Regions from separate parts of the Nonomuraea sp. NPDC049309 genome, predicted to be linked through region 2. Evidence: riboswitches for the same ligand, from Rfam matches in the RefSeq annotation. Region 2 holds a riboswitch; each other region holds the start of a gene.
The links. A riboswitch is a leader RNA that binds a small molecule or an ion and turns the genes downstream of it on or off. The one in region 2 is predicted to bind cyclic di-AMP.
Positions count from the first base shown of each region.

Region 1: linked by a shared signal. The riboswitch ahead of ACGFIM_RS16585 (CHAP domain-containing protein) and the one ahead of ACGFIM_RS07570 (CHAP domain-containing protein) in region 2 are both predicted to bind cyclic di-AMP.
Region 3: linked by a shared signal. The riboswitch ahead of ACGFIM_RS19570 (C40 family peptidase) and the one ahead of ACGFIM_RS07570 (CHAP domain-containing protein) in region 2 are both predicted to bind cyclic di-AMP.

Region 1 covers NZ_JBICSH010000002.1:563,934-567,173, reverse strand. Annotated here, with positions in the region: gene ACGFIM_RS16590 (BlaI/MecI/CopY family transcriptional regulator) at 1-300, opposite strand, end outside; cyclic di-AMP (ydaO/yuaA leader) riboswitch at 1,206-1,350, shown strand; gene ACGFIM_RS16585 (CHAP domain-containing protein) at 1,363-2,034, shown strand; gene ACGFIM_RS16580 (class I SAM-dependent methyltransferase) at 2,210-2,824, shown strand; gene ACGFIM_RS16575 (hypothetical protein) at 3,036-3,240, shown strand, end outside.
Region 2 covers NZ_JBICSH010000001.1:1,661,401-1,664,640, forward strand. Annotated here, with positions in the region: gene ACGFIM_RS07560 (aldo/keto reductase) at 1-458, shown strand, start outside; gene ACGFIM_RS07565 (Gfo/Idh/MocA family protein) at 548-1,501, shown strand; cyclic di-AMP (ydaO/yuaA leader) riboswitch at 1,619-1,755, shown strand; gene ACGFIM_RS07570 (CHAP domain-containing protein) at 1,768-2,466, shown strand; gene ACGFIM_RS07575 (hypothetical protein) at 2,630-2,764, opposite strand; gene ACGFIM_RS07580 (hypothetical protein) at 2,751-3,240, shown strand, end outside.
Region 3 covers NZ_JBICSH010000002.1:1,192,095-1,195,334, forward strand. Annotated here, with positions in the region: gene ACGFIM_RS19565 (LuxR C-terminal-related transcriptional regulator) at 1-33, shown strand, start outside; gene ACGFIM_RS19570 (C40 family peptidase) at 473-1,402, opposite strand; cyclic di-AMP (ydaO/yuaA leader) riboswitch at 1,525-1,673, opposite strand; gene ACGFIM_RS19575 (amino-acid N-acetyltransferase) at 1,951-2,520, shown strand; gene ACGFIM_RS19580 (RDD family protein) at 2,606-3,240, shown strand, end outside.

The DNA of each region.
Region 1 (3,240 bases), on a different contig from region 2:
CTCGAGAAAGTGCACCAACGTAGCGGCCTGGTTGCCGCTCCGGGCCAACGTCTCACGCATCTGCTGGGCTGTGTAGGCCTCTTTGGTGATGACGGGCTCGTATATGTAGGCCTTGCCCTGCGGATGCCGCTTCAGCAGGCCCTTCTTGAACAGCTTGTCCATGACGGTCATCACGGTCGTGTAAGCGATCTCCCGGTCACGGCGGAGATCCTCCAGCACGTCCCGGACTGACGTGGGCCGACGGTAGGACCACAAGCGATCCATGATCGCGGATTCCAGGTCGCCCAAAGCACGCGCCACGCGCCCGCCCTCCTAGCCATGACTTCCTTGATGTTACCTGAGATCGTAGTCCTCCTGGATCGTGGAGAGGCTTGTGACGGGGTCTGTTACCTGCGCAAGCATCCATAATGCCACGCTTGCGTGTCACCCTTCTTGCGGATAAATACTACGTTAATTAGTAAAGTCTCTTTGGCAAAGCCGGCGGCGGTTCAGTTCGTGCCTTTTGGGCACGACATTCAGTTTCGGCTGAGCCGGGTCAAGGAAGCCGCCCAGGAGCGGCCGGGAGTGTCCCAAGTCGAGATTCCCGGGCGTCGCCCACGGCAGCGGCGTCTTCGACGCCGCGCCCTTGATCGGCGAGTCCGTTGTCGGCTTCCTCTCGACCATGAGCTGGGTTGAGGTGCACGTCCATGGGATGTGCCGCCTGTGGACGTAGTGCCCGAACAAGATCAATAAGTCCTACGGTCACAAACATGCTCTGATGCCTCGCGGATGGAGAGCTTCCTTGACGGCACCCAGGCTCCAGGTGAGGGAGCGCCGGAGATGGGAGGGCAGGCTGTCATGGTCTCCACCACGGCGTCGTGCATGTTCTCGGCGCTGCTGTCGATCGGTAAGCGGGGGAGTATCACGTAGCGCGGGGTGGCGGGCACGCATGCACTCATTGGTTTCTTCAGGGGAGAACAGCGGCCGGTGGGGCCCTCGTCAGCCGATGGGCTCATTTGGGAAGAAGGTAAAGAATCGAGGCAAAAACCCCGGCCTGGTAAGGGTTTGCGGTGACCTGCGCAGCTAACGCTCGAACCGCACTTGCACTGCACCATACAAACTACTTACCTTAGTAGGCCTGAGGCGCACGGCTAGGGCCCCGTACAGGGGTGTGCGTCCGAGATAGCCGAGACCGTGTCCTACCTGCACCCCATCATGTCCGCAGGTAGGCGCGGCCGCCGAATCCGCCAAGAGTGCGGAACCGGGGACCCATGTTCCTTGGGGTGAATCGGATCGCCCGCAGGGCTTTCCGTAGGGCACTTCCACGCCCGAACCCGTCAGCTAACCCGGTAGGCGGCATGGAAGCAAGGAGCTTACCCCAGCATGACCAAGACCGTAATTCTTCGTGCCCTCACGCCTGCGAACAGTCTGCGACTCGTCATGGGAGCAACCGTGGCCGCCGGAGCGCTGCTGACGGGAATGCCGGCCTTCGCCGCCGACCACGAGAGCGACCGCAGCGAAGGCGTTCAGTCCTCCACCCAGCAGCGGCCTGGGCAGGTGACGGCCGACGCAGTCCTCCAAATCGCGGAATCTCAGGTGGGCGTGACCGAGAACGCGGCGGGCGGCGGAACGCCGTTCCACGAGTGGTACATGTCCTCCCAGCGCGCTCAGGAGACCGTGGCCCGCGACGGTGGAAACGTCCGGGCTTACGCGAACGCCCCATGGTGCGCCATGTTCGTCTCCTGGGTCGGTGAGAAAGCCGGCGCCCGCCTCACCGTCGGCTGGGACGCCTACACCGTCACCTGGGCCAAGTGGTTCCAGGACAACGGGCGTTGGGGCACCAAGCCCAAGCCTGGCGCAGTCGTCTACTTCTCCTGGGACGGCAAGACCGTCAACAGCATCGACCACATGGGCCTGGTCAAGCAGGACAATCGGAACGGGACGATCACCACCATCGAAGGCAACACCGGCAACGGCAAGGTGGAAGAACGGATTCGGCCCAAGTCCGACGTCGTCGGCTACGGCTACCCGGAGTACCGGGACGTGCAAGTCTGATCGCCGGGGCGGGGCCACCAAGGCCCCGCCCTTATCGTCGGCACCGCGGTGCTTTGTTTCCTTCTGGCGGCCTTCCCCTTCCGAGAGAGGCTCGCTCGCCACGCGGTTGGACCCGTGGGTTTAGCAGTGTGAGCTGGGGGACAACGAGATCGCTGGAGGAAGGGCATAGCCGACCATGCTGATGAACCGCATCGAGACTCTCCTGGTGAACAACTCAGCTCGGCGTGCCCTGCAGCGCTTCTACGAGACCCCACTGCTCATCAAGCTCGGCGGCCGGACGCCGGGAGCTCATGTCGCGGAGATCGGCTGCGGTAGTGGGTACGGCACCAAACTCATTCTTGACCAGTTCGGCGCCGCCTCCGTCGATGCCGTCGACTTGGATCCTGCGATGGTGCGTCGTGCGCGCGCCCGGCTTTCCCGCTACACCGGCCGCGTCCGGTTGGCCCAAGGCGATGCCAATGACCTTCGCGGGACGTTCGGCACCGCTGACTCCAGCTACGACGCGGTGTTCGACTTCGGCATCATTCATCACATCCCCGACTGGCGGGCGACTCTCACCGAGATCGCTCGCGTACTGAAGCCCGGCGGACGCCTGTTCTTCGAGGAGGTCACCGCAGCCGCTCTGGCGCGTCCCTCATATCAGCGTCTGCTCGACCACCCCAAGGAAGACCGATTCACCGCAGGAGAGTTTCTGGCTGAATGCGTCCGCCACCATTTGGATGTGGACGACCGCTGGGTCACCCGCATCGGCGGCGATTTTGTGATCGGCGTCGCACTGTGCCAGAAGTAGGCCTCCTGCCAACCGCGGGCGCCCGTCCTGACGATGGCGGAGAGGAGCCGCGCGCCATCCAGCACAGGGTGCACAAAGCTCTGGCATTCCCCTTTCGGGGCTTACGCGTCCCCTGCAGCGAGCGCAGTACTATCGGTCTTAGTCGCGTGGATCACAAGTGATCCTCACGCCTCGGTCGTGAGGGCATGAGAGACAGCTGAGAGGAGGGGCAATGGGCAGACAAGCCCGACGATTGCGCCTTCCTCGGCTGCGATGGTTGTTGCCGCTGATGCTCGTCCTTGGTGTCTGGGGGATGCACACGCTCGGTCATCTCGCCTCGCACCATGGTGGCATCACCGGGATGGCCGCGTACGATCCGGTGCACGAGACGGGACCTACAAAGGCGGCACATGATGGCATGGTGCCGGAGCGGCGGA
Region 2 (3,240 bases):
AGAAGATCTACCGGGACGGCCGGGCCAAGGCCATCGGCGTGTCCAACTTCACGGTCGAGACGCTCACCCGGCTCATGAACGAGGCCGACATCGTTCCCTCGATCAACCAGATCGAGCTCCATCCGTACTTCCAGCAGCGCCAGATGCGGGAGTTCCACGAGGCCAACGGCATTCTCACCGAGGCGTGGAGCCCGCTCGGCCAGGGCAGGGGGCTGCTCGACGACCCGGCGCTGCGGGTGCTGGCCGACAAGCACTGCAAGACGCCCGCGCAGATCGTGCTGCGCTGGCACCTCCAGATCGGCAACGTGGTGATCCCGAAGTCGGTCACGCCGGCCAGGATCGCCGAGAACATCGACGTCTTCGACTTCTTCCTCGACGACGAGGACCTCGCGGCCATCAGCGCGATGAACAGGGAGCAGCGGCTGGGTCCCGACCCCGACACGTTCCACGCGGTGTGAAGGTGACCGGTGTGACTGCCGGACATTTCTGATATTTCCGGCATCACCCGGCATATAAGCGTTTTTACCTTCCGGATACGATCGCCGGCGTGCGAGATTTCACTTGGGGAATAGCCGCCACCGGCGGCATCGCCCGTACCGTCGGCAAGGTGATCGTGGCGGAACCCGGCATGCGGGTGGCCGCCGTCGGATCGAGGAGTCTGGACAGGGCGCAGGCCCTGGCGGCGGAGCTGGGCGCCGAGTCGGCGTACGGCTCCTACGAGCAGCTGTGCGCGGATCCGGCGGTGGACGCCATCTACATCGCCACCCCGCACGCCCAGCACCTGCAGGTGGCCGAGGCCGCCATCGCGGCGGGCAAGGCGGTGCTGTGCGAGAAGCCGCTGGCCGCGACCGTGGACGACGCCGAGAAGATGGTGCGCCTGGCCCGCGAGGCGGGGGTCTTCCTGATGGAAGCGATGTGGATGCGGTTCAATCCGCTCATTCAGCTCATCAAGGACGACCCTCGCTTCGGCGAGATCCGGTCGGTGCAGGCGAGCTTCGGTTTCGCCCACCCCTACGACCCCGCGCACCGCCTGTGGGCGCCGGAGCTGGGCGGCGGCGCCCTGCTCGACCTGGGGATCTACCCGTTCGGGCTGGCCCAGCTCCTCCTGGGCATGCCCACCGGCCTGCACGTCACCGGTAAGCTCGCACCGAACGGCGTTGACGCGGAGGCGGCCGGCGTCTTGCTCTACCCCGACGGCAAGCACGCTCTCGTGGCGACTTCATTGCTCGGGAATTACCCGAACCAGGCCGGCGTTGTGGGTACTCAGATGCGCGCGGACATCCAGGCGCCGTTCTGGGCACCGCAGCGGATCGTGCTCTCCGGGCCCTCGATGGAGCCGGAGGAGCACGTGCTCGATCCGGCCGACAACGGTTACGCCGGAGAGCTCCGCGAAGTCCGCGCCGCCACGGCCGAAGGCAGGACCGAATCCTCGATCATGCCTCTTGACGAATCCCTTGCCATGATGGGGCTTCTGGCCGAGGCTCGCAGTCAGCTCAGCTGACTTTACTTTTATGGATTTGTAATCCTCTTGCCTCGTGTATTACCTTATGGGGCATCTTGAGGCATACGCCCGGTTTGTCCGGCTATGTCAGACCATCGCACGAAAGATCACAGGAATGTCCTGTGACCGCTGAATCCGCCACGTGCGGAACCGGGGACCCACGTCCTTTGGGGTGAATCGGCACTCCGGTGCCGTAGGGCAGCTTCCACGCCCGAACCCGTCAGCTAACCCGGTAAGCGGCATGGAAGCAAGGAGTTACCCCCTCGATGGCCAAGCACCGTCTTACCGCTGTCTCGAAGAACACCATCGCCCGCGCCGTGCTCGGCGCCGGCGTCCTGGCCTCGGCCCTCGGCGTCCCCGCCACGGCCCACGCCGACGCCTCCACCGCGGTCGCCGCGGCCACCGCCGCCAAGCACCCGGACACCGCCCGCGCCGCCCACAAGGCGGGCGAGCGCGACGAGACGAAGATCAACGTCACCGCCGACCAGGTGCTCGCGGTCGCCAGGTCGCAGATCGGCACCTCCGAGAACGCCAAGGGCGGCGGCACCCCGTACCAGCAGTGGTACGCCAACTCCCAGCGCGCGGCCGAGACCATCGCCCGCGACGGCGGCAGCCGCGCCGATTACCTGAACGCCGCCTGGTGCTCGATGTTCGTCTCCTGGGTCGGCGAGAAGACCGGCGCCCGCCCGCAGGTCGGCTGGGACGCCTGGACCGTCGCCCACGCCAAGTGGTTCGCCGCCAACAAGCGCTTCGGCCACGAGGCCAAGCCTGGCGCCGTGGTGTTCTTCTCCTGGAAGGGCGGCAAGTCGCTGAACGACATCCAGCACGTCGGCTTCGTCGTCAAGGACAACCGCGACGGCACCATCACCACCATCGAGGGCAACACCGGCAACGGCAAGGTCGAGGAGCGGGTCCGGCCGAAGTCGCAGGTCGTCGGCTACGGCTACCCCGAGTACGCCTCCTGACGCACTCCCACCGGTGGGTGCTCCCACCTTCTTCGTGACGGCAGAACGCGCGTCCCCTCCCCGGGGCGCGCGTTTCGTCGTCCGGGGCTCTCGAACGCCCGGCGCCGCGTCTCGCCATCGGGGCTCTCGAACGTCGGGGCTCTAACGCCCGCGCCGCGTTTCGTCATCCCGGGACGTCGAACGCCCGGCGCCGGACCACGTCGAGCTCGGCGTAGAGCCCCGGGACCGCGACGAGCTCGTCATGCGTGCCGCACCGCACGATGCGGCCCCCGTCGAACACGACAATGAGATCCGCCATCCGCACCGCCGGAAAACGGTGGGTGATCAGCAGCGTGACGGCCCCGGGCGGCTCTTCGCCGCCTCGGGCTCTCGGACGGGGCGTCCGGCGCCGCGGTCGGCTCGTCCAGCAGCACCACCAGCAGCCGCGGCGCCGTACGCATCGAGCCTCGGGCGAGCGCCAGCCGCTGCCGCTGCCCGCCGGAGAGCCGCACGCCGCCCTCGAACGTCTCGCCCGGCTCGGTCTCCAGGCCGCGCGGAAATTCTCCGGCCACCGGGCGGGCGTCCGCGCGTTCCAGCGCCGCCCGGACGGCCGCGAGGCCGTGCAGGGCGAGCCGCAGGTCGCCTTGCACGTGCGGGCGTTCGAGCCGGGCGAGCGGCATGGCCGCGACTGCGGCGCGCACCCGGTGGCGCAGCTCCCCGTCGATCCGCCGGACCACGGCGGCCCCGCGGGCTCCAGCAGCGCGGTGCAGAGCTCCTGGGCTTGCAGCACCAGCA
Region 3 (3,240 bases), on a different contig from region 2:
GTGGCCTGGGCGGCCCGCCGCCAGCTGATCTAGCGGCCCGGTCAAGCCCGGCGGTCAGGGCCGGGCGACGGGCGTTCACACGGGGCGGCCGGCACGGGCCGGCGGCGGGCCGGCGTGAGAGAAGGACGAAGCGCCCTCCGGGGTACACGTGAGGCGCCCCGCAATTCGCGTGAGGCCTTCGCAGGGGTGAGGCCTTCGCAGGGTTTGCGTGAGACCCCGCAGGGTTTGGCGTGAGGCCCCGGCAGCGTTCGGGTGAGGCCCCCCGGGGAGTTTGCGTGAGGCCCCGGCAGCGTTCGGGTGAGGCCCCCGCGGAGTTAGCGTGAGGCGCCCCGCAGGGTTTGTGTGAGGCCTCCGCACGGTTTTGACGTGAGGCGCCCCGGTCGGGTTCGCGTGAGAGCCCCGTCGGGAGGGCGGGGCGAAGGGGCCGCCCGGGGCCCGCGCGAGGCGGGACCCGCGGGCCGCTCCGGGAGGCTCAGTCGGCGATGCGGACCGCGCCCGCGTAGGGCCTGTTCGCGATGGAGGCGATGCGGACGACGTCGCCGGTGCGCGGGGCGTGGATCATCATCCCGCCGCCGAGGTAGATGCCCACGTGGTGCAGGTCGCTGTAGAAGAACACGAGGTCGCCGGCGCGCAGCTCGGAGCGGTCGATGTGCCGCCCGGCCGTCCACTGGCTGCCGGTGTAGTGCGGCAGCGAGATGCCGACCTGCTGGTAGGCCGCCATGACCAGGCCGCTGCAGTCGTAGGAGTTGGGGCCGTCGGCGCCCCAGACGTACGGCTTGAGCTGCTGCGTCAGCGCCCACCTCGCGGCCTGGGCGGCCTTGCCGCTGCCCGGGATGGGCAGGTCGACGCGCTGGGCGCGGGTGCCGGGCCGGCCCGCCTCGCCGAGGGCGCGGCGGAACAGGTTGCTCTCGACCTTGGCCACCAGCTTGGTGATCTTGTCGCGCTTGGCGCCGAGGTCGGCGATCAGCTTCTCGACCTCGGCGATGCGGGTCTTGGCGCTCGCCCTGGCGCGCTCCGCGGCCTGCCTGGCCTTGGTGACCTGGTTGACGGCCTCGCCCTGCTGCTGCTCCAGCACGTACGTGGTGGCGGCGCGGTCGAGGAACGTGTCGGGGTCGTCGGAGGTGGTGAAGGCCAGGATGCGGCTGAGCCCGCCGGTGATGTAGGCGTTCTCGGCCAGGGCGGCCGCCTTGGCGCGCTTGGCGGCGAGATCGGCCTCGCTGGCGGCCAGGGTCTTCTTCGCGGCCTCAGCGGCCCTCTTGGCGCTCTTGAGCTTCTCCCGCTGGCCGTTGTACTGCTCGGACAGCTGCTCGATCTCGGTGTGCATCTTCTCGACCTGCTTGGCCAGGTCTTGAAGCGAGGGCTTGGGGTCGGCGGATGCCGAGCCGACGGGAGTCGCGACCATCAACGCCGCGAGTGTGACACTTATTACACCGAGCAGGCGGGATCGCCGTGCGGCGCGTTTCGGAGGGCGGGCGTGCTTGCCCGCCGTCGTCCTCTCACGCTCGCGCGTACGCTTCACCAACCAGCTCCTTCCATCGGCGCCTGCCGGGTTAGCTGACGGGTTCGGGCCGGAGCAGCCCTACCGGACGGTGCGGATTCACCCCGGGCGGCGTTGGGGGCGCCGCCGGCGGTTCCCCGGCTCCTCCTTGTGGAGGATTAGGCGTGTCGCCCGCGCGCGACACGCGGGGAACATCGTCGCTGGACACTAATGCACTCCGGGTTCGTGCTCAACCAGAACTACAGACTCTGTTGAGGTTTCACAACCGAAGGGTCACAAGGTGATCTCGTGGCGGGCCGTACAGAAGTGGTTTTATGCCGGATTTGGCGTGACTTCAGATGGGCTGCACGCCTGCTCGGAGCGCGTGCTCGGATGAGCACGAGTTGTTACAGCATGGGGCGAGACGTGGGAGTTAGGGCCGAGCCGTAATGACATCTGTACCCTGGAGGGCCATGGAGCAGGTGGCCGAACTGACAGCAGCCGAGACCGCGGTCGTGGTCCGGCGCGCCCGCACACCCGACGTGCGGGCCATCAGGAGGCTTGTGGACACCTACGCGGGAGCGGGCCCGCGGCTCCTGAAGAAGGCCACCGTCACCCTGTACGAGGACGTGCAGGAGTTCTGGGTGGCCGAACGGGGCGGGCAGGTCGTCGGCTGCGGCGCGCTCCACGTGCTCTGGGAGGATCTCGCCGAGGTCCGGACCGTGGCCGTGGATCCGGAGTGTCAGGGCATGGGCGTCGGCCGCCGGATCGTCTCGGCGCTCATACAGCAGGCGAAAGATCTGGGTCTGCAGCGTGTATTCTGTCTGACTTTTGAGGTCGACTTCTTCGCACGGCTCGGCTTTCGCCGGATTCAGGGCACGCCGGTCTCACCCGAGGTGTACGCCGAACTGCTGGCCTCGTACGACGAGGGTGTGGCGGAGTTTCTCGATCTCGAACACGTCAAACCGAACACCCTGGGCAACACCCGCATGCTGCTCCATCTGACATCGGGTGACGCGGACCCTGACCAGACGGAAAGGTGATTGTTGATACCTATGTCGATACGTTGGGCAGCACAGGCATGTGTCCTGACACGTGCCACATGCGCACTTGAAGCGAGGTGACACGGTGAGCACCGGACAGCCGCCGTATCCACAGGACGAATCCGGCGAGAATTCTGCACCCGGCACCCCTTACGGGCCGCAGAACGCGGGCCGCCACCCCGGCGCGCCCGACCCGGACGCGACTGTGGTCGGCTACCGGGCGGACGACGCCTACGGGCAGCAGCCCCAGTACGGACAGCAACAGCAGTACGGCTATGGGCAGCAGCAGCCGTCCCAGCCGGGATACGGCCAGCAGCAGCCCCCCTATGGCCAGCAGCAACTCCCTTACGGGCAGCAGGGCTACGGGCAGCAGCCGCAGCAGGGCTACGGACAGCAGGGCTACCCCCAGCAGGGCTACGACCCCCAGCAGCAGGCTTACGGCCAGCAGCCGCAGTCCCAGCCCGGCTACGGGCAGCAGCCTCCCTCCGGCCAGCAGGGCTACGACCAGCAGGCGCCGTACGGGCAGCAGCCCCAGTCACAGCCGGGCTACGGTCAGGGCTACGACGCCCAGCAGCAGTACGGCCAGCAGCAGGGCTACGGCCAGCAGCCGCAGTCCCAGCCCGGCTATGGACAGCAGCCCCCGTCTCAGCCCGGGTACGGTCAGCAGCCGCAGTCCCAGCCGGGTTACGGTCAGGGCTACGACGCCCAGCAGCAGTACGG